2 linked regions of the Alicyclobacillus sp. SO9 genome follow. The main gene of each other region encodes a partner of the protein of the gene in region 2 in a complex. Links are inferred from orthologs where the notes say so. Each region holds a gene or a part of one and is shown on either strand. Other genes may lie near its edges. The genes, in order: dnaB and dnaG.

What was found.
Region 1: the proteins of dnaG (region 2) and dnaB are in contact, whole or in part, in a crystal structure (PDB 2R6A), measured with the Geobacillus stearothermophilus proteins. The link is inferred for Alicyclobacillus sp. SO9 from one-to-one orthologs. Residues at the interface, in WP_049624496.1 of Geobacillus stearothermophilus: Lys456, Leu457, Leu458, Pro459, Ala460, Asn463, Ala464, Leu467, Leu535, Leu536, Ile537, Ala538, Gln544, Glu545, Asp548, Tyr549, His552; in WP_033016901.1 of Geobacillus stearothermophilus: Ser13, Glu15, Ala16, Gln18, Glu91, Leu92, Asp94, Ala95, Val96, Pro97, Thr98, Ala99, Ala100, Asn101, Tyr104, Tyr105, Ile108.

The regions. Positions count from the first base shown.
Region 1 is NZ_CP066339.1:5,174,820-5,177,955, reverse strand. What follows is about bases 1-2,813. They hold dnaB (replicative DNA helicase), read left to right. Parts: upstream 1-623; coding sequence 624-2,003; downstream 2,004-2,813. Other genes in these bases: GI364_RS24155 (response regulator), read left to right, coding at 2,504-2,813; GI364_RS24160 (hypothetical protein), read left to right, coding at 2,014-2,448; rplI (50S ribosomal protein L9), read left to right, coding at 155-598; GI364_RS24175 (DUF2232 domain-containing protein), read left to right, coding at 1-61. Also shown: more of GI364_RS24155, read left to right, coding at 2,814-3,136. UniProt on the Escherichia coli protein: The main replicative DNA helicase, it participates in initiation and elongation during chromosome replication. Travels ahead of the DNA replisome, separating dsDNA into templates for DNA synthesis.
Region 2 is NZ_CP066339.1:3,223,830-3,227,081, forward strand. What follows is about bases 1-2,929. They hold dnaG (DNA primase), read right to left. Parts: upstream 2,417-2,929; coding sequence 584-2,416; downstream 1-583. Other genes in these bases: rpoD (RNA polymerase sigma factor RpoD), read right to left, coding at 1-552; ppdK (pyruvate, phosphate dikinase), read right to left, coding at 2,728-2,929. Outside these bases: more of ppdK, read right to left, coding at 2,930-3,252. UniProt on the Escherichia coli protein: RNA polymerase that catalyzes the synthesis of short RNA molecules used as primers for DNA polymerase during DNA replication.

The sequences.
Region 1 (3,136 bases), 2.0 Mb from region 2 along the record:
AATCATTATTGGTGTCTTTGACATTGCCAATCGAGCGCGCCATAACATTGAGAAAAAATAGAGTAGACCTTCCAATAAACATGTGCTGGCAATGCCATAATGAGAACTACTGTCTCAGAGGCAGATGGACATCTTCCAGAAAGGGGTTTGTTTCATGAAGGTAATCCTGTTAACGAACGTGAAGGGTCAGGGTCAAGAGGGAGACGTGGTTGATGTCTCACCGGGATACGGCAGAAATTACTTATTACCCAGGAAACTTGCAGTAGAAGCTACGGAAGCGGCAATGAAGGAGCTTCAAGACAAAAAGAAAGAAGAGCAGCGCTTGGCTGCAGCGGAGAAACGTGCTGCAGAGGAACTGGCCTCCAAGCTGGAGACTCATCGCGTGGCGATTACCACGCAGGCGGGTGAGGGCGGTCGATTGTTCGGAGCTGTAACGACCAAGCATATTGCAGATGCTCTTGAACAACAGGGGTTCAATGTTGACAAGCGGAAGATTCAATTATCGGAGCACATCAAGTCTTTAGGCACCCACAAGGTCCAAATCAAATTGCACCCTGAAGTTACTGCCACGGTCAACGTAGATGTACAGGAAGGTTGAGCAATGACTAAGGGAGTAGAGCAAAATGAGTGAAAGTGCAGCGCGGTCACCAGAACCCAACTTGAATCTGGATACAATTCGCATGCCGCCCCACAACATTGAAGCTGAACAAGCGGTTTTGGGCGCTATGTTAATTTCCAGTGAAGCAGTCTCTGAAGCTGCAGAGTGGCTGGAACCGGATGATTTCTATACCAATGGACACCAACACATTTTTCGCGCCATGCGTGGAATTTACGAAAACGGAAATCCGGTTGACGTTGTTACGGTCATTGAAGCTCTTCAGAAACATGAGGGAGTCTTGGAGAGTCTTGGCGGCTCTGAGTATGTCATCAATCTAGCCGCAGCGATGCCGACAGTGCTTCACGTGGAACATTATGCAGCAATCGTTCGCGAAAAGGCGTTGCTGAGAAGAATTATTCAAGTCTCCCAGGAGATTGGGACAGCCTCTTTCCGAGCGGATTCTGATGCTGAAGATGTTTTGGCAGAGGCAGAAAGAAAGATCCTCGATTTGTCGCAGAACCAGCGTGTCCGCGATTTTACTCACATCGGAGACGTGCTCGAAACAACCTATGAGCAAATTGAGCAGTTGTTTGAAAACGAGGGCAAACTTACGGGTGTGCCAACGGGCTACAGTGAATTGGACAGGATGACAAGCGGGTTCCAAAAGTCGGATTTGATTATTGTAGCTGCGCGGCCGTCCGTGGGTAAGACAGCGTTTGCTCTGAACATTGCTCAGAATGTGGCCGTTCGCGCTGGCCAAGCCGCTGCAATCTTTAGTCTAGAAATGGCCAAGGAGCAACTTGTCCAACGTATGCTGTGTGCTGAAGCCTACATTGACAGTCACAAGCTTCGCACAGGCACGTTGGAGGATGAAGATTGGCCGAGGCTGTCAATGGGGGTCAGTACCTTGGGCAGCGCCCCGATTTACATTGACGACACGCCGGGCATCACAGTTCCAGAAATGCGAAGCAAGTTGCGCAGACTGAAATCGCAGTATGGGTTAGGGTTTGTCGTGATTGATTATCTACAGTTGATTCATGGACGAAGAGGTTCCGGCGAAAATAGACAACAGGAAATCTCCGAGATCTCTCGAATGTTAAAACAGATGGCGAGAGAGTTGGAAGTGCCAGTGGTCGCGTTGGCCCAGTTGAGTCGGTCAGTCGAGCAGAGGCAGGACAAGCACCCGATGCTCTCCGACATTCGTGAGTCAGGGAGTATTGAGCAGGATGCTGATATTGTTGCATTTTTGTATCGTGACGATTACTATGATCCCGAATCAGAGAAGAAAAACATTGTCGAAATACTGATTGCGAAGCAAAGAAATGGTCCTACAGGAACAGTGGAGCTTGTTTTTCTGAAAAACTACAACAAATTCGTAAATCTAGAGAAGGCTCATAGCGAGTAAGGTGACAGGATTGACGCCACAAACAGATAGCAGGTTAACCAGGGGTGAGCACCAAAAGCAGCTTGCGCGGCGCAGAAGAATGATCCGTAAACGCCGACGCAGCAGGGTTCGGCGTGTACGTATGCTGAGGTCTGTACAAACAACTCGCTTTTGGATACGTACTTTTACTGTTCTGGCTATCTTGCTTTGTGTGGCCTTCTGGTCTCGCTACGCCTACGTATACGATGTACCGGCATACGCTCAGCGGGGTGAGCTAGTTGGAGTCAATGCCTATATTACACGAAAGTCATGGTGGTTCGGACCGCCTGTGTTCGATTTAAGCAGTTACCAAACTGCTTCAATGAATCCCCTTGAACGCGACAAATACTCCACGTTACTGCACAATTTAGGTCGGTATCAGACCGTTGTCAAAAGTCCGAGATTCGTCTGGGTGCACCGTCATTAAAGGATAGGTTGGCCCAGTACTGCTGGCAGAGCTCACAGGCATAGGAGGCAATGAGATGTTTACGGTTTTGGTGGTGGAGGACGAAGAACCGATTGCCAATATACTGAAGTTCACACTGGAGCGGGAAGGGTTTGAAGTCATCACCGCCTTTGATGGTGAAGAGGCCGTCAGCATGGCCAAAGCTTATGAACCGGACCTGCTCCTGTTAGACATTATGCTTCCTGAAAAAGACGGATTTGAAGTCTGCCGCGAAATACGCAATTTCAGCATGGCCCCAGTCATTATGCTTACGGCTCGAGATTCAGAAGTGGACAAGGTCCTAGGATTGGAAATCGGTGCCGATGATTATGTGACCAAACCTTTTAGCGGCAGGGAACTGGTTGCGAGGGTCAAGGCGAATCTTCGCAGACAGTGGCAAGACCAAGACAATCATCAAGACCAAAACTCAAACCGCAGGCTTTTCATCGGTGATGTTGTAATTGACCTTAACCTCTATGAAGTGAAAAAGTCAGGCACGGACATCCCCTTGACACACCGCGAGTTTGAACTGCTGGCCACCATGGCAGCTCATCCCGGAATGGTCTATACCCGAGACCAACTGTTAACAGACGTTTGGGGAGACGACTATGAAGGGGACCTCCGTACCGTGGACGTGACAGTGCGGCGTTTGCGGGAAAAACTCGAGACG
Region 2 (3,252 bases):
CTTGATAAGACCCAGATTTCCTTCCTGAATCAAATCGAGGAACAGCATACCGCGTCCGACATACCGTTTCGCGATGCTGACGACAAGACGAAGGTTGGCTTCTGCAAGCCTTCTTTTTGCTTCTTCGTCGCCTTCTTCAATCAGCTTCGCCAACTCAATTTCTTCAGCAGCAGACAAGAGCGGAACCCGGCCAATTTCTTTGAGATACATACGCACGGGATCGCTGATTTTCACACCAGGAGGCATGGTCAGATCGTTGAGGTCGATTTTTTCATCTTCCTCCTCGGCTGCTTCCTCCTCATCTTCCTCATCTTCCTCATCGCTGAATCCTTCCGTGCGCTCGTTGGCGACCTCAACGCCTACGTCAGACAACTGATCGAAGAACTCATCCAGCTGATCCGGGTCTAAGTCGAACGGCGACAGGCGCTTTGCAATCTCAGCGTATGTGAGGGTCCCTCTTTGCTTCCCTAACGCAGTCAGGGCCGCTTTTACATCCTGAAGGGTGAGTCCAGCCTCTTCGCGGGCTTCTTCTTTTATATCTGTATTTTTCATTCCTTTTCCCGCCTCCTTCACCCCCGCAACCTTACAGTTCAGTACGGGGCAGTTTCAACTGCTGAATCTGTCTCTGCACTAGGACAATTTGCTTCTTCAACTCTTCAACCAAACTCCGGTCTCCAGACTGAGTAGCCCGCAAGCTTTCATCCAGCAGAGCCTTATACTTGTGTTCCGCTTCCTGAAGCCGAATCGTCCGCAAATAATCCTTTAGTACAGCTTCATCTGTACTTGGTGCATCCTCCATCAGCAAAGAAGATGCGAGGTCCACCAGTGGTGCGTCTTCCAGAGCCTCCAGTAAATCCGCTGAACTGTATTCCTGGTGCTCTGCAAAGTACGCATAAAGGTGTGCCAGGAGGGCAGTCTGCTCAGGCAATACCAACTCCATGACCTCGTTGTTCATAAGGAACGTCGCAGCGGCAGGACTTTGCAGAGCTGCCTGCAGCAGTCTGTTAGCCGCAATTACATTTCCTCGTTGCAACTTGCGGTGTTGACTTTGAGCAATCTCAAAGTTCCTCGAAGTCTGTCGCACCTTGCGGTGTTCCCTGGTTGATCGCTTCGCTATAAGGGTGTACTCTTCCTTCAAAGTTTCGGCAGAAACGTGAAATTCTTTCGCCAAGGCTTTGATAATCGTCTCTTGTTCGATTGGAGTTGACCACTCGTGAAGCAGTTCCAGAGCCTTCCTGATAAATTCATTTACGCCAGCGGACGTACGTAAATCAGAGTGGCTTCGAAGCCGGGAAAGCTGAAATTCAACTACGGTTAAGGTCTGCTCCTGCAGCAGCCTTTGGAAGGCTGCAGCACCATGTTCTCGAATGAATTCATCGGGGTCTTTGCCGTCCGGGAGCGCAGCGACACGCACATCTAAATCCACTGCGGCTGCAATTTCTGCAGCACGAACTGTGGCTGATTGTCCTGCTTCGTCTCCGTCATATGCCAAGACAAGCCGATTTGCCCACCGTTTAATGATGGCTGCCTGTTCTTCCGTAAAAGCCGTACCGAGACTGGCCATTGCGTTTTGAACACCAGCCTGCTCCGCTGCAATGACGTCCATATATCCTTCCAGTAAAACCGCCGTTCCTGTTTGACGAATCTCTTTCCGTGCTACATACTGGTTGTAGAGAATCCTTCCCTTGTGAAAGATAGCCGTCTCAGGAGAATTTAAATACTTCGGTTTTGCGTCTGGACGGATTGCACGTCCGCCGAATGCAACAATTTGACCTTTCGCGTTTGCAATTGGAATGATAAGTCGCCCGCGGAACCGGTCGGCCACCTGTTCCCCCATTTGTACGGCAAGACCTGCTTCTGTCAATACAGACACAGCAAACCCTCTTTTTTGCAAAAAAGAAGTTAGTGTACTGTTTGAAAAGGGTGCGAACCCCAGTTGATGCGCGACAGCCGTTTGCTTTGAAATTCCTCGTTCTTCGAGGTACTTCAGGGCTTGCACACCGGCACTGGTATTCATTAAAATATAGTTATACAGTTTTGCCGCCAATTCATGCGCATCTCTCATGCGCTGTAACGAATTTTTTTCCGAAGGAACTTGGACCTGTGTTCGTTCTTTGAGTTCAGCGGGAATCTCCAACTGGGCTCGCTCTGCCAAGAGCGTTACGGCCTGAGTGAACTCGACACCTTCGATTTCCATAACAAAGTGAATGACCGTTCCACCTGTACCACATCCAAAGCAATGATATAACTGCCGGTCTGCGGAAACAGAGAAGGACGGTGTTCGCTCGCTATGAAACGGGCATAGCCCTACGAATGACCTGCCTGTTCGTCGTAGTTGTACGTGCTCTGACACAACGTCTACTATGTCAGTCCGTTGTCTAACCTCGTCGACAAACCAATCTGGGATCAGAGCCATCCCATCACCTTCTAACTACCGCAAAAGGATTACGCCTGTCTCCGTCCACTGGATGACACAACGTTGCTTGTGCATGTTTCAGCTTCATATGAAGTTGCTTTGAAATTATTCTACAGAAAGCGTCACTTTTCCTCCTTTTATTTTTAAAATCCTAACTTTGAAGATGCGCCGTCGACCGAGAATCTATACACAGTCTGCATATTTTGCAGTAAACAACCTCTAGTATCGACGGCGCTAGTTAAATTTATCCACACAAGTATCTACGTTGAAGTATATGGCTTGCAAACGACACTTATGTTACACTGCTCAGGTTATGCGCGAATCGCGGCTTGCGCTGCGGCTAATCTGGCCAGCGGTACGCGAAACGGAGAACAACTGACATAAGTCAGATTCTGTTCATGACAAAAGGCAATAGAGTGTTGCTCACCGCCGTGTTCACCGCAAATTCCAACCTTCAATTGAGGCTTGGCTTTCCTTCCTTCAGACGTCGCAATTTTAATCAACCGGCCGACGCCGTCCCTGTCCAACACTTCAAAAGGATTGTCTTGAAGCACCTTGTCGTTGAGATAGGTTTGCAGAAACTTGCCTTCTGCGTCATCTCTGCTGTATCCGAAGGTGGTTTGGGTTAAATCATTGGTTCCAAATGAGAAGAATTCTGCTTCTTGTGCCATTTCATCAGCGGTTAACGCTGCTCGTGGCACTTCAATCATGGTTCCTACAACGACCGGTACTGAACTTCCTCTCTCTGCTTGAACTTCTCGTGCCGTGTCTTCCACTAATTTACGCATCCGCCGAAGTTCTGCCACATGTCCTGCTAACGGAATCATCACTTCAGG